Regions from separate parts of the Allobosea vaviloviae genome, predicted to be linked through region 1. Evidence: predicted binding sites of a transcription regulator. Region 1 holds the regulator's gene; the other holds the start of a gene.

The links. The regulator PhoB, encoded in region 1, activates phosphate uptake and scavenging genes when phosphate is short. The targets are predictions, from matches to a motif close to TGTCATNNANCTGTCAT.
Region 2: a site for PhoB is predicted at 7,512-7,528, ahead of BHK69_RS28235 (YdcH family protein). Genes of this name have one in related genera too.

Annotation. Positions count from the first base shown of each region.
Region 1 is NZ_CP017147.1:1,738,308-1,752,514, forward strand. It holds gene BHK69_RS08110 (ABC transporter ATP-binding protein/permease) at 1-339, shown strand, start outside; gene BHK69_RS08115 (hypothetical protein) at 462-1,037, shown strand; gene BHK69_RS08120 (ABC-F family ATP-binding cassette domain-containing protein) at 1,613-3,154, shown strand; gene BHK69_RS08125 (lysylphosphatidylglycerol synthase domain-containing protein) at 3,451-4,398, shown strand; gene ppk2 (polyphosphate kinase 2) at 4,425-5,420, opposite strand; gene BHK69_RS08135 (ATP-binding protein) at 5,481-6,638, shown strand; gene pstS (phosphate ABC transporter substrate-binding protein PstS) at 6,738-7,763, shown strand; gene pstC (phosphate ABC transporter permease subunit PstC) at 7,926-8,897, shown strand; gene pstA (phosphate ABC transporter permease PstA) at 8,910-9,800, shown strand; gene pstB (phosphate ABC transporter ATP-binding protein PstB) at 9,865-10,665, shown strand; gene phoU (phosphate signaling complex protein PhoU) at 10,705-11,424, shown strand; gene phoB (phosphate regulon transcriptional regulator PhoB) at 11,599-12,297, shown strand; gene BHK69_RS08170 (TIGR03862 family flavoprotein) at 12,439-13,653, shown strand; gene BHK69_RS08175 (hypothetical protein) at 13,890-14,207, opposite strand, start outside.
Region 2 is NZ_CP017147.1:6,081,400-6,095,606, forward strand. It holds gene BHK69_RS28195 (methyl-accepting chemotaxis protein) at 1-4, opposite strand, end outside; gene BHK69_RS28200 (hypothetical protein) at 30-347, opposite strand; gene BHK69_RS28205 (MBL fold metallo-hydrolase) at 483-1,370, shown strand; gene BHK69_RS28210 (propionyl-CoA synthetase) at 1,419-3,335, opposite strand; gene BHK69_RS28215 (sulfite exporter TauE/SafE family protein) at 3,527-4,291, shown strand; gene BHK69_RS28220 (acyl-CoA synthetase) at 4,515-6,143, shown strand; gene BHK69_RS28225 (YidB family protein) at 6,284-6,763, opposite strand; gene BHK69_RS28230 (GlsB/YeaQ/YmgE family stress response membrane protein) at 6,836-7,096, opposite strand; gene BHK69_RS28235 (YdcH family protein) at 7,310-7,498, opposite strand; gene BHK69_RS28240 (YdcH family protein) at 7,727-7,945, shown strand; gene purE (5-(carboxyamino)imidazole ribonucleotide mutase) at 8,123-8,644, shown strand; gene BHK69_RS28250 (5-(carboxyamino)imidazole ribonucleotide synthase) at 8,641-9,741, shown strand; gene rpsU (30S ribosomal protein S21) at 10,033-10,266, shown strand; gene BHK69_RS28260 (tetratricopeptide repeat protein) at 10,495-11,367, shown strand; gene BHK69_RS28265 (alpha/beta hydrolase) at 11,376-12,221, opposite strand; gene BHK69_RS28270 (GNAT family N-acetyltransferase) at 12,296-12,775, opposite strand; gene BHK69_RS28275 (NAD(P)(+) transhydrogenase (Re/Si-specific) subunit beta) at 12,899-14,207, opposite strand, start outside.

The DNA of each region.
Region 1 (14,207 bases):
TCGGCCCTCGTGCCGCGGCTCGACGAGATCAGCGACTGGGACAAGGAACTCGCGACCGGGGACCGGCAGCGCCTCGCGCTCGCTCGTGCCGAGCTGGAGGCGCCCGACATCATCCTGCTCGATGAGGCGACGAGCGCGCTCGAGACCGACATGGCGCTGGAGCTGATCGAGGAGTTGCGCGCGGCACGGCCGGACGCGATGATCCTGGCCTTCGGCCAGAGCGCCGGCTTCGCCGAGGCCGCGACGCATCGTCTGGTTCTGAAGCGGGCCGGCGGCGTCGTGCGCATGGCCGGTGCCGACAAGACACGCGCGGGCGCGCATGCCGAGCTGGCGGAGTAGGGCGCCATGAAGCGCCGTTCAGCAAGGGTTCAGCGGGGGCGCGGGCTCCTGTGCCTGCGACCCCATCCTTCCCCAAAGCCGCCGGTGGGAGCGCCGGCGCTCATGCCAAGGAGCCGACATCGATGACAGCCGCAACGATGAACATCTGGGACGTCTATTGGGGCCTGCGCGTCGACCAATGCCCCTGTGACGTGCATTTCGTCGAATGGCTCGAGGAGGAGGGGCTCACCGACAAGCGTATCTACCATTTCGGCACGGGCGGGCATCATTATGTCGGCATCCGCTGCGCCGAGCCGGAATTGAACAACACCGTGCTCGGCATCACCGCCTCGCCCAAGGAATATGACGCCTTCGTCAAGCTGGCGACGGCAAGCCCGAGCATCACCAAGACCTATTCAGCCTATTTCGGCGACATCTATACCAGCAACGCTCGGCTGCTGCCGCGCTTCGATATCGTGACGCTGTTCCATGCCTGCGAGTTCAGGAGCGAGGCCAATGACGCCTATGGCGCGCTGACCGACCGCGAGGTGATCGACCTCTTCACGGCCCAGACCGATATCGGCGGCTATCTCCTGTTCTACACCGGCTCCTTCGCCTATGCCACGGCCGAGCCGATCATCGCCGACTGGGCCAGGACGGCGCAGGTCGACGAGGTTGCCAGCTTCAAGACGCTGCGGGTGTTCCGGAAGACCGGCTGAGGATGTTGGAGGCGGCTCCCGACGGCGTGTTTCAATTGTGAATCCGCGCGCTTCAACCATGAACTGTTTATGCTCGGAACCACGCCGTCATCCTGGGCACCCGAAGGGTGACCGGGATCCATCGGAGGGCTCCGGAGCTCTACGATGGATCCCGGAGCTGCGCGGCTTCGCCGCTTGTCCAGGATGACGGCGCGGTTCTGAGCGCAAACAACACGCTCCCAACAACACGCCCGAAGTGGCGAGGATTGCTTGCCGTCGCGCACGGCGTTAGGTTTATCCGGCAACTCGTCGAGAAAGGAGGGCCGCGTGATCACGTTTGTTCGTCACTATCATACGCGTGGCCCGGTCAACGCCCTGCAAAGCTGTTTGCAGGGCTGACCAGAGACGATTGCTTCACGGTTCTCTTCCCGGTCTGCCCTTCGTGGTAGCGCAGCGCTGAGCCTTCAACGGCTCGCGGCTCGCGTCCCTTCACAACACCGAGCTTGGGAAGCTGCGGCCCCCAGCCCCGCATCGCGCGGCAGCAAGACTGCCTGCGGCGAGCGCCGGCCATGGCTCGGGCAGACCGGACAACGACAATGGCATTGATCAATCTGAGGAATCTCGGCGTCACCTTGGGCACGCCGCTCTTTTCGAATCTGGACCTGACGATCGGGGCGAATGACCGCCTCGGCCTCGTCGCCGCCAATGGCCGGGGCAAGTCGACCCTGCTGCATTGTCTCACCGGTGGCCTCGAGCCCAGCGCGGGCGAGATCACGCGCTCGCGCGGCTTGCGCGTCGGGCATGTCGAGCAGGATATCCCGGCCCGGTTCGCGGACACGGCCTTCCATGACCTCGTCCGCCAGGCCTTGCCGGCGGAGCAGGCCGACAGCGAAGGCTGGCGCGTCGATGTGGTGCTCGACTCGCTCGAGGTTCCCGAGCCGCTGCGCCAGCGCCCGCTCTCGCGCCTGAGCGGAGGCTGGCAGAGGCTGGCGATGCTGGCGCGCATCTGGGTGACCGAGCCCGATCTGCTGCTGCTGGACGAGCCGACCAACCATCTCGATCTCGCCCGGATCAATCAGCTGGAAGACTGGCTCAACGCCTTGCCGCGCGAGGTGCCCGTCGTCATATCGAGCCATGACCGCGCCTTCTTGGACGCGACGACCAACCGGACGCTGTTCCTGCGCCCGGAGCGCTCCCAGCTCTTCGCCTTGCCCTATACGAGGGCGCGGCTCGCGCTCGACGAGGTCGATGCCTCGCAGGAGCGCCGGTTCCAGCGCGACCTGAAGACCGCCCAGCAATTGCGCCGGCAGGCCGCGAAGCTCAGGAATATTGGGATCAATTCCGGCAGCGACCTCCTGGTGGTCAAGACCAAGCAGCTCAAGGAAAGAGCCGAGCGCCTGGAGGATGCGGCCTTGCCCGCGCATCGCGAGCGCTCGGCCGGGGCGATCAGGCTCGCTAATCGCGGCACCCATGCCAAGGTCCTGGTCACGCTCGACGATGCGACCATCGCGGCGCCTGACGGGACGCTGCTGTTCAAGACGGGCAAGCGCTGGATCAACCAGGGCGATCGCATCATCCTGCTCGGAGCCAACGGGACCGGCAAGTCGCGCCTCGTCAGCCTGATCAGGCGCGCGATCGTGGAGCCTCAGGGAGCGTCGGAGGCGATCAGGGCGACGCCGTCCCTGAAGCTCGGCTATAGCGACCAGAACCTGTCCGAGCTTGCGCCTGACGATACGCCCGGGGCGGCGATCGGCCGGCGCTTCGATGTCGGCGATCAGCGCGCCCGCTCGCTGCTGGCCGGCGCGGGCTTGACCATCGAGATGCAGGACGGCGCCATAGGCCGCCTTTCCGGCGGGCAGAAGGCGCGGTTGATGATGCTGATCTTGCGCCTGGCCAATCCCAATTTCTACCTGCTGGACGAACCGACCAACCATCTCGACATCGAGGGGCAGGAGGCGCTGGAGGCCGAGTTGATGGGCCAATTGATGGGCCCTGAGGCGAGCGGCCTGCTGGTCTCGCATGACCGCAGCTTCGCCCGGACGGTCGGCAATCGCTTCTGGCTGATCGAGAACCGGCGCCTGGTCGAGGTCGAGGGGCCCGATCGGCTCTTCGCGTCCGTCGCCAGGCGGGATAGCTGACGTATTGCGCCAGGATCCTCGCCGGAAAGATCCTGGCGCCATGAGGCGGCCGCAAAGGCCGCCTCATGGCAATGCGCGCGCGTCCGGAAAAACCGCCGGGCGCGACCTGCGCCAGCCTCATGGCGCGCATTCGCCGCGCCGTTCCGGCTTGTGCATCCCGGTCGAGGCGTTATCTGTCGGGCAAGGTCGCGTCCTGCGGCCTGTCGCCCCGCCCCGGGGATCTGGCGCAGCAGCGTGCGGTCCCGATCAGCCTTCGAGCGAGTTCGCATATGTCCTTCGGCCCGCATGAGCCAGGTATGCCCTTGCGCAGGCGCAGCCGCTGGTGGTGGCTCGGCCCGCTGGCGAGCGCGACGATCTTTATCGCCTCGCTGGTCGTGCTCTGGTTCATCATCCGGGAGATCGAGCCCGGCGCGCTCGCCGGGGCTTTCGCCAATGCCAGCCAGCGCCAGCTCGGCCTCGCGCTCGGCTTCACCGCGCTGAGCTATCTCCTGCTCACCGGCTACGACGCGCTGGCGCTGAAGCGGCTCGGGCTCTCCATCCCTTACCGCACCACGGCGCTCGCCTCCTTCACCAGCTATTCCGTGTCCTTCACGTTGGGTTTCCCGATCGTGACCGGCGGCACGGTGCGTTACTGGATCTATTCGCCCAAGGGCGTGCGCGCCTCCGAGGTCGCGAGCCTGACCGTGATCGCGGGCCTGACCTTCTGGCTCGGCCTCGGCGCGATCCTGTGCGCCTGCCTGTTCTACGATTCCGAGGGCGTTGCGCGGCTGGCGCGCACCTCGCCGCTGGTGGTGCAGGGCGTCGGCGCGGCGGTGGCGCTCGGCACGCTGGGCTACCTCGCCTGGATCGCGAGCGGCGAGCGCACCATCCGCGTCAGCGGCTGGAACCTGCCGCTGCCGGGCTTGGGGATCACGCTCGGTCAGATGTGCCTCGGCGCCTGCGAGGTCTGTGCGGCCGCGGCCGTGCTCTTCGTCCTGCTGCCGGGTGGGCACAATATCGACTATCCGAGCTTCCTCGCGGTCTATGTCTTCGCCTGCCTGATCGGCATCGCCAGCCACGCACCGGGAGGGCTCGGCGTCTTCGAGGCGACGATGCTGGTCGCGCTGAGCCGCCTGCCTTACGAGGGTGTGCTTGGCGCGCTGCTGCTCTTCCGCATCGCCTATTACCTTTTGCCCTTCATCCTGGCGCTCGTTCTGCTGGCGCTGAACGAGATGATCCGGCGGATCAGGCGGCGGGAGCGCTGAATCTCTCCAACGTCCCTGGATGCCGCTTATTCCTCTCCACCATTGTCGAGATAGCGCGCTGCGGTCAGCGTGATCTTGTGGTCGAGTTCGCCGATCGCCGCCTCGTCCTTGTCCTTGTAGGGGACCGCTTGGAGCACGAGGCGGATGGCGTTGAGCCGGGTGCGGAACTTGTCGTTGCCGCGCAGCACGCTCCAGGGCGCCGATGACGTCGAGCTGCGCTCCAGGATTTCGTCGAAGGCCTCGGAATAGGCGTCGAAGCGCGGAATCGCCTCGAAATCGATTGGCGACAGCTTCCAGCGCTTGAGCGGGTCGTGCCAGCGCGCATGCAGCCGCGTCATCTGCATCTCGCGGCCGATGGTCAGGAAGAGCTTGATCATGCGGATGCCGTCGCGCGCCAGCATGCCCTCGAAGACGGGGGCCTCGCGCAGGAAGGCGTCGGTCTGGTCGGGCGTGCAGAAGCTCATCACGCGCTCGACGCCGGCGCGATTGTACCAGGAGCGGTCGAAGAACACGATCTCGCCCGCCGCCGGCATTTCCGCGGCATAGCGCTGGAAATACCATTGCCCCTTCTCGGTGTCGGAGGGCTTCGACAGCGCCACCACGCGCGCCTGGCGCGGATTGAGATGCTGGGTGAAGCGGGTGATCGCGCCGCCCTTGCCGGCGCCGTCGCGGCCTTCGAGCACGATGACTATGCGTTCGCCGGTCTCGCGCACCCAGGCGAGGAGCTTCTGCAATTCGATCTGCAGCGGCTCCATCCCCTTGTCGTAATGCTTGCGCTTCATGCGCTTGTCATGGGGGTAGCCGCCGCTGCGGAAGGCGGCGTCGACGATGCGCTGGGGCAAGGTCTCCGCTTCGATGTCGAAGGCGTCGGATTCGGCCTTCTTCCGCTTCGTGGGCGCCGGCGGCTTTGTCTTGGCTGGGTCCGTTTTAGCAAGGCTTTTGGCGAGGCTCTTGGCGATGACGCGCTTGGGCACCTTCGTGCCGGCGGTCTTCGCTTTCGTCATGGACACGCGCTTGGCCATCTGTTTTCTCCTGGTCCTTGGCTGGCAAGCTAACCCGTGTGCGCGGTCAGGGGAATTGACGTGCGCCGGCGATCCGATCAGGAAGGCATCCTCTCGCGTCGTCCGGCTCTCGCGCCTGCCTCGGTGGCGAGAGGACAGCGCAAGGTGCCGCGTCCGATGTTCGAGACTGTCGACCCCAATGCCCCCGCCACGCTCGCCCTGATCGGGGCGCTCGGCTCGGCCGTCGTCCTGCTCGACGCGCAAGGCGTCGTCCAGGCGCTGAGCCCGGCGATGAATGCGCTGATCCCGGCGCTCGACCAGGGCCGGCAATTGACGCTCGTCATGCGCGATCCCGATCTGATCGGGGCGATGGAGCAGGTCTCGAGCCAGGGCGGGCGCCGCGTCATCGAACTGGTCGAGCGCGTGCCGGTCGAACGCACCTTTCGGATCCATATCGCGGCGTTGCGGACCGCGGGCGGGCGTCGCTCCTTGCTGCTGACCTTCGAGGATCTCAGCGAGCAGCGCGTCACCGAGCGCATGCGGGTCGATTTCGTCGCCAATGCCAGCCATGAACTGCGCACGCCTTTGGCCTCGCTGCTCGGCTTCGTCGAGACGCTGCAGGGCCCCGCTCGCAACGATGCCGGCGCGCGCGACCGCTTCCTGACGATCATGCGCGAGCAGGGCTTGCGCATGGCGCGCCTCGTCGACGATCTGCTCTCGCTCTCGCGCATCGAGCTGCGCGCCCATCTGGCGCCTGAAACCCCGGTCGATCTCGCCGGCATCTCGCGCGAGATCGTCGATTCGCTGACGCTGATGGCGCGCGAGCGTAATGTGAATCTGCGCCTGTCGCTGCCCGAGCAGCCGGTGAAGGTCGCCGGCGACCGCGACGAATTGCTGCGATTGATGGAGAATCTGGTCGAGAACGCCATTAAATATGGCCGTAGGGACGGCGAGGTCGCGATCGATGTCATCGATGGCGCGACCGAGGCCAGCGTCAGCGTGCGCGATGACGGGCCCGGCATCGCGCCCGAACACCTGCCGCGCCTGACCGAGCGCTTCTACCGGGTCGACACCGCCGCCAGCCGCGAAGCGGGCGGAACCGGCCTTGGCCTGGCCATCGTCAAGCACATCGTGCTGCGCCATCGCGGGCGCCTCACCATCGAGAGCCTGCTGGGGCAGGGCGCGACTTTCAAGGCGATCTTTCCGCGCCTCGGACCGGCGCCTCGGAGCCCGTCCTGAATCGTTTGTGACAGCTTTGATGACAGGATGTCATCCGTCTGTCACACAGAAGGTGTTCTGACGGGGCCGCTGAACGTGCGATCCAGAGAGGACATCTCAATGCGCAAAATTCTCATTCTCGCGGCCGCCTCAATCGGGCTGTCCGGCGCGGTCCAGGCTGCCGACATCACCGGCGCCGGCGCGACTTTCCCCTTCCCGATCTACGCCAAATGGGCTGAAGCCTATAAGAAGGAGACCAATATCGGTCTCAATTACCAGTCGATCGGCTCGGGTGGCGGCATCCGCCAGATCAAGGCCAAGACGGTCGCCTTCGGCGCCACCGACGCCCCGCTCAAGGGCGAGGACCTGACCAAGGACGGCCTGATCCAGTTCCCGACCGTGATGGGCGGCGTCGTTCCCGCGATCAACGTCGCCGGCGTCGAGGCCGGCAAGCTCAAGCTGACCGGCCCGATCATCGCCGCGATCTATATGGGCGACATCAAGAAGTGGAACGACCCCAAGATCGTCGCGCTCAACGCCGGCGTGACCCTCCCCGACGCCAACATCAACCCGGTCTATCGCTCGGACGGATCGGGCACGACCTATGTCTTCACCGATTACCTCTCCAAGGTTTCGGCTGACTGGAAGTCCAAGGTCGGCGCCAACCAGTCGGTCCAGTGGGCCGTCGGCATCGGCGGCAAGGGCAATGAGGGCGTCTCGGCTTCGGTCAAGCAGGTCGCCAACTCGATCGGTTATGTCGAGTACGCCTACGCCAAGCAGAACAAGCTCAACTTCGCGCTGATCCAGAACGCCGACGGCAACTACCCGGCCCCCGACGACAAGGCCTTCCAGGCCGCCGCCGCCAACGCCAACTGGAACGAGGCTCCCGGCTTCGGCATCTCGCTGAACAACCAGAAGGGCGCCGAAGCCTGGCCGATCACGGCCGCGACCTTCCTGCTCGTCCATGCCAAGCCGGAGAAGCCGGAAGAGGTGCAGGCCGCGCTGAAGTTCGTCGACTGGGCCTTCAAGAACGGCGACAAGCTCGCTCTCGACCTCGACTATGTGCCGCTGCCGACCGCCGTCAAGGATCAGGTCCGCAACGCCTGGAAGGGCGTCACCGACCCGGCCGGCAAGCCGATCTTCTGATCGGAGCGCGACAAGGCGAAGCGGGCTCCCTGCTTCGCCACGTTATTCTCAGCCTTCATCCTTCGAGACGCGCCTGCGGCGCTCCTCAGGATGAGGGCTGAGGTTGCTCAGGCCGATAAAGCGGCTTGGGAAGCCTCGGCAACGATACCGGAGTACCCGCGGATGACCGCCGTGACCGACCACATGACCGTTCCCGGCGCTGCGCCCCAGCGAAAGACCCCCAAGGGCACCTTCGACATCATCTTCCGCAACGCCAGCTTCCTGTCGGCGCTGTTCGTCCTCGTCCTGCTCGCCGGCATCATGCTGTCGATGATCATGGGCGGCTGGCCGGCCTTCCGCGAGATGGGGCTCGGCTTCCTGACCTCCAGCGTCTGGGACACGCAGAACGACCAGTACGGCGCCTGGCCCGCCATCGTCGGCACCCTCTCGACCGCCCTTCTGGCGCTGGTCATCGGCGTGCCGCTGTCGCTGGGCATCGCCGTCTACCTGACGCAGCTCGCACCGCCCTGGTTCAAGCAGCCGGTCTCGACCGCGATCGAACTCCTCGCCGCCGTGCCCTCGATCATCTACGGCATGTGGGGCCTGTTCGTCTTCGTGCCGCTGTTTGCAGCCTATGTGCAGGTGCCGCTCTCCAACATCGTCGAAGGCCTGCCTATCGTCGGCACGGTGCTGTATTCGCGCTCGCCCTCCGGCCTCGGCATCCTCACGGCCGGCATCATCCTCGCCTTCATGATCATCCCCTTCATCGCCTCGATCACCCGCGACATGCTGGACCAGATTCCGTCCGTGCTGCGCGAGAGCGCCTACGGTATCGGCGCGACCACCTGGGAGGTGGTGCGCCATGTGCTGGTGCCGCAGGCCGGCGTCTCGATCATCGGCGCGATCATGCTGGGCCTCGGCCGTGCGCTGGGCGAAACCATGGCGGTGACCTTCGTCGTCGGCAACGCCAACCGGCTCTCGGCCTCGATCATGGATCCCGGCTCGACAATCGCCTCGCGCATCGCCAACGAGTTCAATGAGGCCATGGGCCTGCAACTCAATGCGCTGATCGCGCTGGGCTGCATCCTGTTCTTCGTCACCTTCGTCGTCCTCGTCATCGCGCGCATCCTGGTGTCGCGCGTCAAAGCCTACTGAGCGAGCCCGGTCATGAGCCTGACGACACCCTCCACCGTCCGCCCGCTGCCCCATGCCGAATGGGGCCGCGTCCGCCAGTCGCGCCGCACGGCCGATAAACTCATGCGCATCATCGCGGCCGGCTTCACCGGCCTTGCGATCTTCGTGCTGTTCTGGATTCTCGGCATGCTGATCGTGAAGGGCGTCGGCGGGTTGTCCGTCGCGACCTTCACGCAGATCACGCCGGGTCCCGGTTCGGAGGGCGGCGGCCTCGCCAACGCCATCGTCGGCTCGATCGTGCTGACCTTCCTCGGCATCGTGGTGGCGACGCCGATCGGCGTGCTCGCCGGCACCTATCTCGCCGAATACGGCAAGGGCTCGAAGCTCGCCGACCTGATCCGTTTCATCAACGACATCCTGCTCTCGGCGCCCTCGATCCTGATCGGCCTGTTCGTCTACGTCATCATGGTCGAGCCTCTGGGCGGCTATTCCGGCTGGGCCGGCGGCGTGGCGCTCGGCATCATCGCGATCCCGGTCATCGTGCGGACCACCGAGGACATGCTGCGCCTGGTTCCGGGGCCGCTGCGCGAGGCCGGCTCGGCGCTCGGCGCGCCGCCTTCCGTCGTGATCACCTCGATCACCTGGCGGGCGGCCAAATCCGGCATGGTCACCGGCATCCTGCTCGCTCTTGCCCGCATCGCCGGCGAGACCGCGCCGCTGATCTTCACCGCGCTGAACAACAATTTCTGGTTCTCGCCCTCTCTCTCGGGCGGCGTTTCCAACTTGCCGGTGACGATCTACCAGTTCGCCTCGGCGCCTTACGAGAACTGGCAGCAGCTCGCCTGGGCCGGCTCGCTGATCATCACCATGTCGATCCTGGTGCTCTCGCTCATCGCCCGCCGCATCGTGCGCGGCTCCAAGTAATCCGTCGCTTCAAACAATACGTCGCTTCTGACATTCGTCGCGTCCGATCCGAAGGAACCCTTCGATGCTTTCGACCCTGGAACTGAGCCCGCAATCACTCGACGCCGATGCCCCCGTCCGGATCGCGGTCAAGAACCTCGATTTCTACTACGGCGAGCACAAGGCGCTGAAGAGCGTCAATCTCGATTTCCGCGACCGCCACGTCACGGCGCTGATCGGCCCCTCGGGCTGCGGCAAGTCGACCCTGCTGCGCATCTTCAACCGCATCTACTCGCTCTACCCTGAGCAGCGCGCCACCGGCGAGGTCATCCTCGACGGCCGCAACGTCATCTCCAACGATGTCGACGTGAACGAGTTGCGCTCGCGCATCGGCATGGTCTTCCAGAAGCCGACGCCGTTCCCGATGTCGATCTACGACAATGTCGCCTTCGGCATCCGGCTCTATGAGAAGCCGCCGAAGTCGGAGCTCGACGATCGCGTCGAGGGCGCGCTGCGCCGCGCGGCGCTCTGGGACGAGGTCAAGGACAAGCTCAAGGCCTCGGGCATGGGCCTGTCGGGCGGCCAGCAGCAGCGCCTGTGCATCGCGCGCACCATCGCGCAGAAGCCGGAGGTGATCCTGTTCGACGAACCGACCTCGGCGCTCGATCCGATCTCGACCGGCAAGATCGAGGATCTGCTGGAGCAGCTCAAGACCGATTTCACCATCGTCATCGTCACCCACAACATGCAGCAGGCGGCGCGTATCTCGCAGTATACCGCCTTCATGTATCTTGGCGAGGTGATCGAGTTCGCGCCGACCAACACCATCTTCATGAACCCGCACAAGAAGCAGACCCAGGACTATGTCACCGGCCGCTTCGGCTGACTGTCGAACCCTGTTTTCGCTTCCAGAGGATCCGCCGCGATGACCGACCATATCGTCCGCTCCTACGACGCCGAACTCGAGGCGCTGCGCCGCAGCCTCGCCGAGATGGGCGGCATGTCCGAGCGCATGCTCGGCGATTCCACCGTGGCGCTGGTGCGCCGCGACACCACGCTCGCCCAGAAGGTGATCAGCGCCGACCAGCGCCTCGACAACCTGCAGCGCGATGTCGAGGAGCGCGCGGTCCTGACCATCGCGCGGCGCCAGCCGCTGGCGAACGACCTGCGTGAATTGATCTCGGCGATCCGCATCGCTGCCGACATCGAGCGCGTCGGCGATCTCGCCAAGAACATCGCCAAGCGCGCGGTCGCGATCTCCGGCCAGTTCCAGCCGCCGCATCGCGCCGTGGTCGGGCTCGAGCATATGAGCCGCCTCGTCCAGGCCCAGCTCAAGGACGTGCTCGACGCCTATGCCGCGAGCAACGAACAGAAGGCCATGGAGGTCTGGCGCCGCGACGACGAGATCGACGCGCTCTACACCTCGCTCTTCCGGGAATTGCTGACCTATATGATGGAAGATCCGCGCAACATCACCTTCTGCACGCATCTCCTGTTCTGCGCCAAGAACGTCGAGCGCATCGGCGATCACACCACCAACATCGCCGAGACGATCCATTATCTCGTCACCGGCGAGTCGCTCGATCTCAACCGCCCGAAGCTCGACACCACCGACATCAATGTCGAGGCGGTGACGGGGAGCTGATGGAATGAACGCACCGGCACCTTTCCCGTCAGGGTCGTCCTCGGGCTTGTCCCGAGGATCATCCCGACCATCCACGTCTTCGCCGGTCGAGACCTGTGTTCAAGACATGGATGCTCGCCACAAGGGCGAGCATGACGGTGTGTGTCGGCTGAATGCCAAGAACGGAACCGAGACATGCCCGCACGCATCCTGATCGTCGAGGACGAGGAGCCGCTCACCCTGCTCCTGCGCTACAATCTCGAAGCCGAGGGCTTCGAGGTCGACAGCGTCGCGCGCGGCGACGATGCTGAACTGCATCTGCGCGACCACACGCCCGACCTCGTCCTGCTCGACTGGATGCTGCCGGGCCTGTCGGGCATCGAGCTCTGCCGCCGCCTGCGCACGCGCCGCGACACCGAGCGCGTGCCGATCATCATGCTCACCGCCCGCGGCGAGGAGACCGAGCGCGTGCGCGGCCTCGCCACCGGTGCTGACGACTACGTGGTCAAGCCGTTCTCGCTGCCTGAACTGATCGCGCGCATCCAGGCGCTGCTGCGCCGGGCGAAGCCTGGCCATGTCGCCGGGCTGCTCGCGGCCGGCGATCTCGAGCTCGACCGCACGACGCGCCGCGTCCGCCGCTCCGGCGCGGAATTGCATCTCGGCCCGACCGAATTCCGCCTGCTCGAATTCCTGATGCAGGCGCCTGGCCGGGTCTATTCCCGCGCACAACTCCTCGACGCCGTCTGGGGTCGCGACGTCTATATCGACGAGCGCACGGTCGACGTTCATGTCGGGCGCCTGCGCAAGGCGATCACGCCCGGTGACGCCAAGGACCCGCTGCGCACCGTGCGCGGCGCGGGCTACGCTTTCGACGAGACTTTCGCGCGGGGCTGAAAGCGCGCGTCATTCTCGGGTTTGACCCGAGAATCTCCAGCCGCATGAAGCGCCATTCGGTTCGGCATGAGATGCGCGGGTCAAGCCCGAGCATGGACGATCGCGCTTGACCCGCGCGCCCGCCGGCCCCAAGCCCTCCCGATGCAAAACAAATCCATCGCGATCATCGGCGCAGGCCCCTCCGGCCTGATCGCCGCCGAGCGGCTGTCCGCCGCCGGCCACGCCGTTACGGTCTATGACCGCATGCCCTCGCCGGCGCGTAAATTCCTGCTTGCCGGCCGCGGTGGGCTGAACCTGACCCATTCCGAACCGCTGGATCAGTTCCTGACGCGCTATCGCGGCGCGCAGGCCTGGCTCGAACCGGCGATCCGCGCCTTCCCGCCCCAGGCTTTGCGCGATTGGGCCGACGGTCTCGGCGCCGACAGCTTCATCGGCACGAGCGGGCGCGTCTTTCCCAAGGCGATGAAGGCCTCGCCTCTGCTGCGCGCCTGGCTGCGCCGGCTGGAAGGGCAAGGCGTGACATTCGCTCCGGGCAGGCTCTGGACCGGCTGGAGCGCCGATGGCGCGCTCGCCTTCCAGACCCGCGACGGCGGGGTCGAGACGATCCGGCCCGGCGCGACCTTGCTGGCGCTCGGCGGCGCGAGCTGGCCGCGCCTTGGCTCAGATGGCGGCTGGGCGCCTCGACTCGTGGAGCGCGGAGTCACCGTCGCGCCGCTGCTGCCGGCCAATGGCGGCTTCACGGTGGCCTGGTCGGCGACGATGCGCGAGCGCTTCAGTGGCGCGCCGTTGAAGCGCATCGTCATTCGCTTCGGTGAGCGTCAGGCCACCGGTGAGGCGATGATCGATGCCGACGGTATCGAGGGCGGCGCGGTCTATGCGCTCTCGGGCCTGCTGCGCGAGGCGATCCTGCGCCAGGGCAGGGCGGCGGTCACGCTCGACCTGCGGCCCGACATGGAGACCGCCCGCCTCGTTGAGCGTCTGGCGAAGCGTCGCAAGGGCGAGACGCTGAGCAACCATCTGCGCAAGGCGGCGGGCCTGTCGCCGGCTGCGATCGCGCTCCTGCGCGAGGCGAGCCCGCGCTTGCCTGAGGACGCAGCGGCCTTGGCGGCGCTGATCAAGACCGCTCCCCTCACACTCACCGGCCTCGCCCCGATCACGCGGGCGATTTCGAGCGCCGGCGGCATCGAAGCTGGTGCGGTCACCCCCGATTTCATGCTGAAGGCATTGCCCGGCGTCTTCGTTGCCGGCGAGATGCTGGACTGGGAAGCCCCGACCGGCGGCTACCTGCTGCAGGCCTGCTTCGCCACCGGCATCGCGGCGGCGGCGGGGCTGGAGGCTTGGCTGGCGCGAGGGTAAGCTGAGCAAGAAATCTCGCTCCAGAACCTCCACGTCATCCTGGACAAGCGGCGGAGCCGCGTAGCTCCGGGATCCATCGTAGAGCCAGGTCCGTCAAAGGATCGGCCCTCCGATGATCCCGGCGCTCCGCTTCGCTTCGGCCAGGATGACGGCGTGGTTCCGGGAGACATCTGGCTCCGGGAGACATGGGACAAGCGAGTGCGCTTCTCCCGCCTGCCCCTAGGTCTGCCCCTTCGTCACGCGTCGTGAGGTGAGGCCACCCCGCGCTCGCGGTCCCGGGCCCGCTCGTAGATGGCGCCGAGATCGTGGCTTACCAGCATGACGGCGTCCTGGCTCAACGGCTTGGCCTGGATCGCCCCATTGGTCAGCAGGAAGAGCTGCACCAGCGCCGAGCGCCCGGCATCGTCCAGGCCCATGACCTGAGTCAGCAGCCAGAGATCGTCGGGGAGGTCGAAATGGGACGCTGCTTCCAGCAGCGGGGTGTAGCCCCGGTGCCGTTCCATCAGCGTCATCAGGGTCGCCAGCGCGTTTCCGAGGTCTTGCCGTTCCTCGGA
Region 2 (14,207 bases), 2.0 Mb from region 1:
TCACCGGCGTCGTCCTTCGTGCAAGGGTATCAAGAGCGCGTGGATTGTGCGAGGCAGCCGCCACGGCCGCCGCCATCGAGAACGAGCATGGCGCCGGCGCTGTAGAGGCGGGCGCTGAAGCCTGGCTGCTCGGAGCGTGCGATCAGGCCGAAGGCGCCGAAACGCGACAGGATCGCGCCATCGGCCAGCGCCACAGCTTCTGCCGCATCGCTCGCGCTCGCCGCCAGGACGATGACCGTGGCCCGGTCGCGCGGGGCCAGGAACAGGGCAAGCGGCGCCAGCACGGCGACGAGCGCAGGCAGGAGCGGTCTGACGATATGCCTGGCGACCATCACGAAGAGCCCCACGGCGCAATCCAGCGCCCGGAGACCTTGCCATCTACCCGTAAATTCAACGTAAAGTTGCATGAAATGCAGACTGAAACGGGAGGCCTCCGCGTCGTCCGGCTTGCGGAGACGCGCGCGGCCTGACAGCCTCGCGCCATGATGGACAACAGCCTAGCCTTCACCTTCCTCGGCACCGGCGCGCCGCCAGTCAGCCTGCGCCGCGCCGGCCCCTCGCACCTGGTCGAGGCGGCGGGGTGCAAGGTCCTGGTCGATTGCGGCTCGGGCGTCAGCCAGCGGCTCGTCGCGGCGGGACATCGCGGCGCCGATATCGACTTGCTGATCGTCACCCATGAGCACTCCGACCATCTCGTCGACTTCTACCAGCTCGTCGTCTCGTCCTGGCATCAGGGCCGCAGCAAGCCCTGGCGCGTCATGGCCCCGGCCCCGGCGCTCGCCAATATGCGCGCGCAATACGAGGCCTTCGCACGCGAGCGCTCACTTCGCATCGCCTTCGAGAAGCGACCGGACGCCACGGGGCTGGAGGTCATCTTCGAGGAGCTACATGAAGGCGCCGTCGCAGGCCTCGGTGACCTCGCCATCCATGCTTTTCTCGTCGATCACAAACCGGTCGAACCGGCCTTCGGCCTCTCCGCCGCGCATGGCGGCAGCCGCATCGTCTTCTCCGGCGACACGCGGCTGACACCCTCGCTGGAACGGGCGGCGCAGGGCTGCGACCTGCTCGTCTGCGAGGTCTTCATCTCGAGCCAGATGCCGGTCGTCGCGGGTGTCCGTTCCGCCGAGACCGTCGCCTCGGTCCAGAGCTATCACATGACACCGGAGGTGGTGGCGGGACTGGCGCTGCGCTCGGGCGCAAAAGCGCTGGCGCTGACCCATCTCGTGCCACCCGCCGCCGACACCGCCGCGCTCGCCCGCGAGGTCAGGCAGGCAGGCTATGCCGGCCCGCTGGTCGTCGGCGAGGACCTGATGCGGCTGGAGTGGCCGGAGCGGCTGCTGAACTGGAATGGCGCGACGATCGGGTTGTGACCGTCATTCCGGGGCGCGCCGAAGGCGCGAACCCGGAATGACACGCCCCTACCCCAGCCCCCTGCCCTTCAAGGCGAGACCGATCTCGCCCAGCACGGCGGGATCCTCGATCGTCGCCGGCATTGCATAATCCTCACCATCGGCGATCTTCTTCATCGTGGCGCGCAGGATCTTGCCCGAGCGCGTCTTCGGCAACCGGTTCACCGTCAAGGCCAGCTTGAAAGCCGCCACCGGTCCAATCCTGTCGCGCACCAACGCCACCAGCTCCCGCTCAATCTCGGCCGGGCTCTGGGTCACGCCGGATTTCAGCACGACAAAGCCGCAGGGCTGCTCACCCTTGAGCGCGTCCTTGATGCCGACCACGGCGCATTCCGCCACGGCCGGATGCGAGGCCAGCACCTCCTCCATGCCGCCGGTCGAGAGCCGGTGGCCGGCGACATTGATGATGTCATCGGTGCGGCCCATGATGAAGACATAGCCGTCGGCGTCGATGAAGCCGGCATCCGAGGTGTTGTAGTAGCCGGGGAAGGCTGTGAGATAGCTCTCCCGGAAACGCGCCTCGTCCTGCCAGAGCGTCGGCAGGGCGCAGGGCGGCAGCGGCAGCTTGACCACGATCGCCCCCATTGTCCCGGCTGGGGCCGGCCGGCCGCCCTCATCCAGACACTGCACGTCGTAACCCGGCAGCGGCACGGTCGGCGAGCCAGGCTTGACCGGCAGCAGTTCGAGCCCGATCGGATTGCCGACGATGCAGGAGCCGGTCTCGGTCTGCCACCAATGGTCGATCACCGGAACCTTCAGCACCTCCTCCGCCCATTTCAGCGTATCGGGATCGGCCCGCTCGCCGGCCAGGAACAACGCCCGGAAATGCGACAGATCGTGACCGGCAAGATGTTTCGCCTGCGGATCCTCCTTGCGGATCGCCCGGAAGGCAGTCGGCGCGGTAAAGAGCGCGACCGCCTTGTGCTCGGCGATGACCCGCCAGAACGCACCGGGATCGGGCGTACCGACCGGCTTGCCCTCGTAGAGAACAGTCGTCGCGCCCTGCAGCAGCGGCCCGTAGACGATATAGCTGTGACCGACGACCCAGCCGACATCGGATGCGGTGAACATCACCTCGCCGGGCTTCACATCGTAGAGATTGTCCATCGTCCATTTCAACGCGACCATATGGCCGCCATTGTCGCGCACCACGCCCTTGGGACGGCCGGTCGTGCCGGAGGTGTAGAGCACATAGAGCGGGTCGGTCGCGGCGACCTCGACGCACTCAGCCTTGCGGCCGGCGGCCTTGGCGGCGGCCGTCAGCGTGCGCCAGTTCCTGTCGCGGGTGACATGCATCGAGGCGTCGGCCTGCGGCCGTTGCAGCACGAGGCAATGCTGCGGCTTGTGCTGCGCCAGGTCGATCGCGGCGTCGAGCAGCGGCTTGTATTCGACAACGCGGCTCGGCTCGATGCCGCAGGTCGCCGTCAGGATGAGCTTGGGCGTCGCGTCATCGATGCGCGTCGCCAGCTCCTTGGCCGCGAAGCCGCCGAACACCACCGAATGCACCGCCCCGATCCGCGCGCAGGCGAGCATGGCGAAGGCTGCCTCCGGGATCATCGGCATGTAGAGGATGACGCGGTCGCCCCTGCCGACGCCGAGATCCTGCAGGACGGCTGCCAGCGTCGCGACCTCGTCGAGCATCTCGGCATAGCTGAAGGCGGCCTTGGTCCCCGTGAGCGGGCTGTCATGGATCAAGGCCGGCTGTGCGCCCCGGCCGTCGCGGACATGCCGGTCGAGCGCGTTGAAGCAGGTGTTGCAGCTCGCATCGGGGAACCAGCGGCCATAGGCTCCCTGCGTCGCGTCAAAAATCGCCTTGGGCGGCTTGATCCATTCGACGGCCTGGGCGGCCTGCGCCCAGAATCCCTCCGGATCGGCCTGCCAGCGGGCATAGGTCTCGGCATAGCCGCTTGCATGTGGGGCATTCATGGAACGCGTATCCTCTTCGCCCTGTTCTGGCCTACACCCCGCAGATCAACCGGCAGCGGCAGGAGGCTTATTTTGGGCGGGATCGTGAGCATTCGCCCCCTCTGGCGCAAGCGTCTGGCCGTCAGACTTTCGCCCAGCAATGAATCCCCCGTGCCGTCCTTGCGCCGCGCCGCGGCGAGCACTGCGGGCTGATGATCCTCGATCCTGCCTTCTTCGCCGCGATGGTGCCCGCCGTCATCCTGATGGGCCTGTCGAAAGGCGGCTTCTCGGGGCTCGGCCTGTTGTCCCTGCCCTTGATGGCGCTCGTCGTCTCGCCGGTCCAGGCGGCGGCGATCATGCTGCCGCTGCTGATCTCGCAGGATGTGGTGACGGTCTGGTCCTATCGCCGCGAATTCGACCGCCGCAATCTCGCAACGCTGCTGCCCGGCGCGCTGCTGGGCATCCTCGCCGGCTATCTGCTGGCGGCAAAAGTCTCGGACGCGGCCGTGGGGCTCGCGATCGGGCTGATCTCGATGGGTTTCGCACTGCGCCGCATGCTGAGCGACGGCAAAGCGGCAGCGCCGGTGACGCAGGCGAGCTACCTCGCCGGCTCGTTCTGGGGCGCGCTCTGCGGTTTCGCCAGCATGATCGCCCATGCCGGCGGCCCGCCCTTCCAGATCTATGTCATGCCGCAGCGCCTGGCCCCTGCCGTCTTCGTCGGCACGGGCGCGATCTTCTTCGCCATGCTCAACCTGATCAAGCTCGGCCCCTATCTCGCGCTCGGGCAGTTCACCACGGCGAACCTCACCGCCTCGGCTGCGCTGTTTCCGGTCGCGATCGTCTCGACCATCGCTGGCGTCTGGCTGGTGCGCCGCGTGCCGGCCGAGCGCTTCTACACGATCATCTACTGGCTGCTGCTCGCAGTCGGGGGCAAGCTCGTCTTCGACGGCGTGCGCGGGCTGCATCTCTTGGGTTGAAGCCCGCGCTGATTGCGCCCTCTGGGAAAAAGGGATGGATTACCCGCAAGAGCAGGATGCGAAAAAGTGGGCACCGGTTTTTCGCATTGATCCTGCTCTCGCTCTTAGATGAGAGACGGATTCAGATTTCAGCTGGGATCACTTGGTGATCCCAGCTGAAATCATCCGGCTCTAGGCTAGCAGGGGCTAAGGCTGCGGCACGGCCGAGGGAGACGACGCCACCATGACCACCAGCGCCTATGACACCGACCTCGACCGCAACCCGGCGAATTTCCAGCCGCTGACGCCTGTGACCTTCCTGGAGCGCGCCGCGAGCGTCTTCCCCGCGCAGGCCGCGATCATCCACGGCCCGCTGCGCCGCAGCTATGCCGAGTTCTACGCCCGCGCGCGCCGCCTCGCCTCGGCACTTGCGAAGCACGGCATCGGCAAGAACGACACCGTCGCAGCGATGCTGCCCAACACGCCTGCCATGCTCGAATGCCATTACGGCGTGCCGATGTGCGGCGCCGTGCTCAACACGTTGAACACGAGGCTCGACGCCGCGATCATCGCCTTCTCGCTCGACCATGGTGAGGCCAAGGTCGTGATCGCCGACCGCGAATTCTCCAGGACGATCAAAGAGGCGCTGGCGCTGTGCACGGTGAAGCCGCTCGTCATCGATTATGACGACCCGGTTTATGACGGGCCCGGCGAGCGCGTCGGCGCGATCGAATACGAGGACTTCCTTGCAACCGGCGACGCCGATTTCGCCTGGACGATGCCATCGGACGAATGGGACGCGATCGCGCTGAACTACACCTCCGGCACCACCGGCGACCCCAAGGGCGTGGTCTACCATCATCGCGGCGCGAGCCTGCTCGCCACCTCGAATGTCATCACCGGCAGCATGGGCAGGCACCCGGTCTATCTCTGGACGCTGCCGATGTTCCACTGCAACGGCTGGTGCTTTCCCTGGACGATCTCGATCCTGGCCGGTACCCATGTCTGCCTGCGCCAGGTCCGCGCCAAGGCGATGTATGACGCGCTCGCCGACCACCACGTCACCCATCTTTGCGGCGCGCCGATCGTGATGTCGACGCTGCTCAATGCCCGGCCGGAGGAGCAGCGCAACTTCTCGCAAAAGGTCGCCTTCTTCACCGCCGCGGCCCCGCCGCCGGAAGCCGTGCTCGGCGCGATGAAGCAAGCCGGTTTCGAGGTCACCCATCTCTACGGTTTGACCGAATGCTACGGCCCGGCGGTCGTCAACGAATGGAACCGGGACTGGGACGCATTGCCGGCCTCCGATCAGGCGACGCTGAAGGCGCGTCAGGGCGTCCGTTACCCGGCACTGGAAGGCCTCGACGTGCGCGATCCCGAGACGATGGAGCCGGCGCCGCATGACGGCACGACGCTCGGCGAGGTGATGATGCGCGGCAATGTCGTGATGAAGGGCTATCTCAAGAACCCGACGGCGACCAAGGCGGCCTTCGAAGGCGGCTGGTTCCACACTGGCGATCTCGGCGTGCGCTATGCCGACGGCTATATCCAGCTCAAGGACCGCTCCAAGGACATCATCATCTCGGGCGGCGAGAATATCTCCTCTATCGAGGTCGAGGACGCGCTCTACAAGCACCCGGCCGTGCAGACGGCAGCCGTGGTGGCCAGGCCCGATGAGAAATGGGGCGAGACCCCTTGCGCGTTCGTCGAGCTCAAGCCGGGACAGAGCGTGACCGAGGCCGAGATCATCACCTGGTGCAAGGGCCTGCTCGCCTCGTTCAAATGCCCGCGCACCGTGGTCTTCGTCGAGGTGCCCAAGACCTCGACGGGCAAGATCCAGAAGTTCAGGTTGCGGGAGATGGCGCGCGCGCTCTGAACCCTGCGCTGCCTCTATCGGCAAGGCTACAGCAGAACTCCCACCGTTCGGCCGGAGTGGCCGAACGGGGCAAAACGGCGCCGGAGCGATGGGCGGCGAAACCCTGCCGCCAAGCGGCGCCCACCTCGATCGATGGCGCTTTAAGCCGGGGCGCGGCTGAGGCTGCCGTCGGGTGTGTAGCGATCGACCGCCTCCGGAAGCACGCGCGCAAGCCGTTCCAGCAGCTCCGCGCGCGACAGCCCGGTCTGACGCGCGATCGCGTCGAGAGCCTCGGGCCCGAGAACCTGCTCCAGATCGCCCGGCGCGACCGCCTTGTTGGGACCCGGCTGCACCCAGGAATCGGCCTTGTCGCCCTGCCCTGCCTGTTTGAAGCGGTCGACGAGTTCGCCGAGCCCGCTATTGAGCATAGCCCCGGCCCCGCCGGCACCCAGCAGGCCGCCGAGACTGCCGAGAAGGCCGCCACTCCCCTGGGGCGCGGCTCCAGCCTGCCCCTGCTGCGGCGCAGGGACTTGCCCGGCGACCTGCCCGGCATCAGGCTGACCTCGCCCGCCGAGCCATTCGGCGATCTTGTCGCGGTTCTGGTAGCCGGCGACGGCAAGAAGTCCGAGAAGGGCGGTCATCGACGGAAAGCCGCCGCTGCTGTTGTCATCACTCACGGCACTAACTCCTGTTTCGGGATGAAATCGCGCCGATCAGACAGCGCGGTTGCGGCCGCTGATCATGCCCCAGACCAGAAGCACGACGATCGCGCCGACAATGGCGCCGATCAGCCCCGCTCCCTGGCCCGGCGCGTACCAGCCGAGCGACTGGCCGAGATAAGTCGCGACGAAAGCCCCTATGATTCCGAGGATCGTCGTCAGCACGAAGCCTGAAGGCTCGTTCGGGCCCGGCATGATGAACTTCGCGACGATGCCGGCGATGAAACCGACGATGATGGTCCAGACGATACCCAAGACAGCCTCCCTCGCTTCCGCACGCCCCCTCAACATCCGACGCAGAAAGAAGTTCCGGCCCTCCCGCACTCCGCCGGCGGGGATTTCGACGCCATCTGGGGACGGCCCGCTTCCGCCGGGCTTCGCCAATGAAAAACCGGCCCCTTTCGGGGCCGGCCTGATCTGATGAAATAGAATCTCCAGAACGGGTCGCTAATGGCCCGCCTTAGGCCCTCAATGCAGAGTTCGGTCCGGCATCGTCTGCCGTACCCGCTCGATCTCTTCCTTCAGCATCAGCTTCTTGCGCTTCAACTCGACCACACTGAGATCGTCCGAGGACGGGCTCGATACGGCCTGCGCAATGGCTTCTTCGAGTTGACGATGCTTCCGTTGGAGCTCGACGAGATGGGTCTGCAGCGACATCTGGATCCTCCTGATGACCGATTGACGAGATAGTCTGACACAGAGCCGGCTTCACGTCTGCGGGGCAATCTCGCGCCGCACCATGAGATTCTGTGATCGTGAACCGCCTATGTCTCGGAAGGCGCGAATATGATGCGCTCCTGCCTCCGCCACAGGCTCCGCGCTCTTGCGGCGCGTGCGGCGTCTCAGCATAGTCGCGCCCGATTGCGGCGATCACGAGATGGATTCATGGGATTCGAGCTCAGCCCTGACGAGGTCGAGGCATTCACGACGGAACTGGCGCGACTGCGCGAGGAGCATCGCGACCTCGACAGCGCCATCGACGCGCTGGAGCGGGTCGGTGCAGTCAACCAGATCCAGGTGCAGCGCCTGAAGAAGCGCAAGCTCTATCTGAAGGATCGCATCGCCCAGATCGAGGACGCTTTGACCCCAGATATCATCGCCTGAGCAAGGATAACGGCGATTCGCCGCTTGCTTCCGCAGCGTTGCGTGGTCTAGATCGCGCGCTTCCTTGTCCTCGGAGCAGGATGCCGAGCCAAAGGTCCGCCCTAGCGAAAAGCGGATCCTGGTTTTCGGGTAACATCAGGCTCTTTCTGCCGCGAAGCTCCGGAAGCGATCCGTTTCATGGCCCAGACCAGCCCCGCCGTCGCCATCATCATGGGCAGCCAGTCCGACTGGGCGACGATGCGCCATGCCGCCGAGACGCTGGACGCGCTCGCCATCGGCTATGATGCGCGCATCGTCTCCGCCCATCGCACGCCCGACCGGATGTTCACCTTCGCCCGCGGCGCCAAGGCCGAAGGCTTCAAGGTGGTGATCGCAGGCGCCGGCGGCGCAGCTCACCTGCCAGGCATGACCGCCTCCTTGACCCCTCTGCCCGTCTTCGGCGTGCCGGTCGAATCGAAGGCGCTTTCGGGTCAGGACAGCCTGCTCTCGATCGTGCAGATGCCGGCCGGCATCCCGGTCGGCACGCTCGCCATCGGCCGCGCCGGCGCGGTCAACGCCGCTCTCCTCGCTGCAGCCGTGCTTGCGCTGAGCGACGAGGCGCTCGCCAAGCGCCTCGACGCCTACCGCGCCCGCCAGAGCGCGGCGATCGCCGAACATCCGGTGAAGGACGAGACGCGCCCCGCGAAGGACGAAAAATGAGCACGCCCGATTCCAGCGGCCTCGCTCCCGGTGCCATGCTCGGCATCCTGGGCGGCGGCCAGCTCGCCCGCATGCTCGCGCTCGCCGCCGCCGATCTCGGCATCCGCGCCCATATCTTCGCGCCGGAGCCCGACAGCCCGGCCTTCGACGTGGCGGCCCGCCATACCGTCGGCGACTATGAGGATGAAGCGGCGTTGGCGCGCTTCGCCGATGCGGTCGACGTCGTGACCTATGAATTCGAGAACGTGCCGGCCGCAACCGCCGCCTTCCTGGCGGCGCGCACACCGCTGCACCCCGGAGCGCGCGCGCTCGCGGTGACGCAGGATCGGCTCAGCGAGAAAAGCTTCGTCGCCGGGCTGGGCTTGGCCGTGGCCCCATTCCGCGCCGTCGATTCGCTGGCTGATCTCGAGGCCGCCGTCGCCGATCTCGGCCGCCCCAGCATCCTGAAGACGCGGCGCTTCGGCTATGACGGCAAGGGCCAGGTCAAGATCGCCGCCGGCAGCGACCTCGCCGAAGCCTATGAGGCGATCGGCCATTTCTCCGCGATCCTGGAAGGCTTCGTGCCCTTCACGCGCGAGGTTTCGGTCGTCGCGGCGCGCGGTGCCGACGGTGCATTCGCCGCCTTCGACGTCTGCGAGAACGAGCATCGCGACCATATCCTCGCCTTCACCCGCGTGCCGGCGCAGCTGTCGCCGAAGACAGGCGAGGCCGCCATTGCGGCCGCGCGGCGGATCGCCGACGCACTCGACTATATCGGCGTGTTCGCGGTCGAGATGTTCGTGGTCGGCGAGGGCGCGGCCGAGCGCGTGATCGTCAACGAGATCGCGCCGCGTGTGCATAATTCCGGGCATTGGACCAGCGAAGGTGCTGAGACCTCGCAGTTCCACCAGCATGTCCGCGCCGTCTGCGGCTTCCCGCTCGGCTCGGCGGCGCGGCGCGGCCGTGTCGAGATGGAGAATCTGATCGGCGTCGCCGCCTTGCGCTGGCGCGATCTGCTGGCCGAGCCCGGCGCGCATCTGCACCTCTACGGCAAGCGCGACGCCCGTCCGGGCCGCAAGATGGGCCATGTCACGCGGGTCACGCCCGAAAAAGCCTGAGCCAGAGCAGGATGCGAAAAAGTGGGCACCGGTTTTTCGCATTGATCCTGCTCTCACTCTTAGATGAGAGACGGATTCAGATTTCAGCTGGGATCACTCTGTGATCCCAGCTGAAATCATCCGGCTCCGGAGCACAAAGGCGCGCGAAGCTCGATTTTTCGCGCATTTTCGCTGCATCGCGGCGTGGACAGCCGGATTGATTTCTGTTATCCGCACGATCCTTCGAGCGACCTGCCTGGCAGGCCCGTTCGCCCGACTTTTTAGACCAACCCGCTAAAGACGGACACTCACGTGCAGGTTCTCGTTCGCGACAACAATGTCGATCAGGCTCTCCGCGCTCTCAAGAAGAAGCTTCAGCGCGAAGGCGTTTTCCGCGAGATGAAGCTTCGCGGCCATTACGAGAAGCCTTCCGAGAAGAAGGCGCGCGAAAAGGCGGAAGCCGTGCGTCGCGCCCGCAAGCTGATGCGCAAGAAGCTGCAGCGCGAAGGCCTCCTGCCCGCGCCGGTGAAGCCCAAGCGCCCCTGATTTTCCTGCGTGCGGCGGCAGCGGCCGCCGCACGCAGGAAAGATTGACAAGACCCAAACCGCGCCTGGAGCCCGCTCCGGGCGCTGTTGCTTTTCGAGCGCCGTTAACCAAGTCTTGGCACAATGCAGGCGTTGTTTCTTTCGCAGCGCACTGTCGGTTGGGGGGCGCAATCAGGTCGCGAACGGCAAACCGCCGCGTGCGACAGGCAAGGCACGGAAACCAGGACCGATGAAGCAAAGCATGGATCGCGGCAGGAACTGGCTGGCCGCAGCGAGCATCACCTTGGCGTTGGCAGGCTGCGATACCGTCTCCAGCCTCGGTTCCCAGCCGGCAGTGGCGGAAATCGACACCAACTCCTCCGCCGACGCGAGCGTGAACATCGGCTCGCTGAGCGAGGTCGTCTCCCGCAATCCGAACGACCCCAACGCCTACAACACGCGCGGCGCGGCTTATGCCCGGGTCGGCCGCTTCTCGGACGCGATCTCCGACTTCACCAAGGCGGTGCAGATCGACCCGAATCTCGCCTCGGCCTACACCAATCGCGCGCTGGCCCTGCGCCAGAGCGGGCGCAACGATGCCGCCCTTGCCGATTTCAACCGCGCCACCACCGCCAATCCGAATTACGGGCCGGCCTATGTCGGGCGCGCCAATCTGCTGCGCCAGCAAGGCAACAGCCAGCAGGCGTTGGCCGATCTCAACACCGCTATCCGCCTGAACCCTGAATCCGCCGAGGCCTTCCACGCACGCGGGCTGGTCTACCAGAAGGAAGGCCAGCATCAGCACGCGATCTCCGATTTCGATTCGGTGATCGACCGTAACCCCTACAACGCCCCGCCCTACACGGCGCGCGGCCAGAGCCTGATCGCTGTCGGCAAATATGACGCCGCGCTCGAGGACTTCACCGCCTCGCTCAATGTCGACAACCGTAACGCCGAGGCCTGGGCCGGGCGTGGGCTCGCCTATGAGAAGCTCGGCAAGAAGGCGGAGGCGAGCGAAAGCTATCAGCGCGCACTGAGCCTCGACGGCAACAACACAACCGCCCGCGCCGGCCAGTCGCGCCTCGGCGGCGGCGGGCTGGGCGGCGGCCTGTTCCGGAGCTGAGCTGCTCCCTATTCGACCGTGCGGCTCTCAGCGCCCGCCACACCACCGCTCGCCGCATCCGCGAGGAAGCGCCTGACCTCCGGAACCGAGCCTTGGGCCGGTAGATCCTCATGGTGGCCCGCCGGAAAGCGGATGAAGCGCTTGGGCGGGTTCGCCATCTCGTAAAGCGCCTGCCCCTGCCTGAACGGGATCACGCCGTCGCGCTCGCCATGCAGCACAAGCAGCGGCGCACGCACCCGCCCGATCACGGCCTCCGAGCGGAACTGATCCAGCATGACGAGCCGGATCGGCACGTAGGGATAGACCCCCTGCGCCACCGCCGCCGTCGAGAGATAGGGTGCTTCCAGGATGACCGCCGAGAGCGGCACCTCCGCCGCCAGTTGCAGCACGACGCCGGTGCCGAGCGATTCGCCATAGCCGACCAGCCGCGCAGCCCCGAAGCGCTCCGCCGCCTCGCCATAGGCGGCACGCGCATCGAGATGGATGCCCTCCTCCGTCGGGCTGCCGGTGGAACCGCCATAGCCGCGATAATTGACGGCGAAGAGGCCGGTGCCATCCTCCGTCAGAGCCCGGAAACGGGCCTGGCGGATGGATCTACCGAAATTGCCGGCATTGCCGTGGAAGAACAGCAGCACGGGTTTGCCCGCGCGTGGCGGCACGAGCCAGGCCACCAGCCGCTCGCCATCAGCCGCCGTCAGCGGAACCTCCATTGCACCCGGCAGGTTCGCCGAAGCGATATCGGCACGCACCGGATTGCGCGGATACATCAGGTCGCGCTGCCTGACGAAGAGAACGGCCAGCCCGGCGAGATAGAGGGCGCAGGCGACGAGCAGGAGGCGGCCGAGCAGTTTCATGCCGATCACTCTCCCCCGCCACCATGGCGGTCTCGCGACGGTCTGGAGCCCCGCATTGGCTCCGAACCACGCCCCTAGTCGAGAACCTTGGCCATTTCCAGCGCGAAACTGCCGAAACCGGCACGGCGATAGGCGGTCAGCGCCATGTCGTTGCCCTCCATGACGCTCAGATGGAGCACCTTGCAGCCGGCCCCGCGGGCGAAGCGTTCGGCCTCCGCCAGCAGGAGCTGCCCGATCCCGGTTCCCCGGCAAGCGGCCGCGACCACGATGTTCTCGATATAGACGTGGTCGCGCAAATGCTCGTGCACGAAGGGGCCGATGCGCCCGAGCCGCAGCGCCAGATAACCGACGACCTCATCGCCCTGCTGAGCGACGATCTGGGCGCCGCCATGCTCGGCGGCCTTTTCCGCATCGTCGGCGAGGCAGGCTGCGGCGGCAGCGGGCCCGGTCGCGCGTTCCGCGCTCAAGGTCGCCTCATGGGCCGTCAGTTCGAGCAGCAGCGCCAACACGGCGGGTCGGTCGCCTGCCAGCATCGGGCGGATGGAGAGCGTCACGGCATGGCCTCCAAATGAAACATGGGCTTCAAACAAGACATGGGCTCCAAATAAGACTTGGGCTCCAAACGAAAAAGGCCGGCACGAAGCCGGCCTTTCGCGACAAAGGAATGACGGCCGCGCCTAATGCGCCATCGCCTTGACGATGTCGTCGGTGACCTTCTTGGCATCGCCGAACAGCATCATCGTGTTGGGCCTGAAGAACAGCTCATTTTCGACACCGGCATAGCCAGCCGCCATGCCGCGCTTGATGAAGAGCACGGTCTTGGCCTTCTCGACGTCGAGGATCGGCATGCCGTAGATCGGCGAGGCCTTGTCGGTCTTGGCGGCGGGGTTGGTCACGTCATTCGCGCCGATGACGAAGGCGACGTCGGCCTGGCCGAATTCCGAGTTGATGTCCTCAAGCTCGAAGACCTCGTCATAGGGCACGTTGGCTTCGGCCAGCAGCACGTTCATATGGCCAGGCATGCGGCCCGCCACCGGATGGATGGCGTACTTCACCTCGACGCCCTCCTTCTTCAGCAGATCGGCCATCTCGCGCAGCGTATGCTGGGCCTGCGCCACCGCCATGCCATAGCCCGGCACGATGATGACTTTGGCGGCGTTCTTCATGATGTAGGCGGCGTCGTCGGCAGAACCCTGCTTGACCGGCCGCGCCTCGACCGCCCCGGCCGCGCCGGCCGCAGCATCGTCGCCACCGAAACCGCCGAGGATGACGGAGATGAAGCTCCGGTTCATCGCCTTGCACATGATGTAGGAGAGGATCGCGCCCGACGAGCCGACCAGCGCGCCGGTGATGATCAGCGCCATGTTGCCGAGCGTGAAGCCGATGCCTGCCGCAGCCCAGCCGGAATAGGAATTCAGCATCGAGACGACGACGGGCATGTCCGCGCCGCCGATCGGGATGATCAGGAGTACGCCGAGCGCGAACGAGACCAGCACGATCAGCCAGAATACGACATGGCTCTCGGTCTTGATGAGGACCAGCAGCAGCACGACGAGCGCGACGCCGAGCCCGATATTGATGCCATGGCGCTGCGGCAGCATGATCGGCTTGCCGCTCATGCGCCCGTCGAGCTTGAGGAAGGCGATGATCGAGCCGGTGAAGGTGATCGCGCCGATGGCGACGCCGAGCCCCATCTCGAACAGGCTGCCGCCATGGATATGGCCGACCTCGCCGATGCCGAAGGCGCCCGGCGCATAGAGCGCAGCCGCAGCGACCAGCACCGCCGCCAGACCCACCAGCGAGTGGAAGAAGGCGACGAGCTGCGGCATCTGCGTCATCTGCACGCGCCGGGCCATATAGGCGCCGATGCCGCCGCCGATGGCGATGCCCAGCACGACCAGGAACCAGCCGGAGAAGCCCGATGGCGGGAAGAACACCACGGTCGTCAGGATGGCGATGCCCATCCCGACCATGCCGTAGAAATTG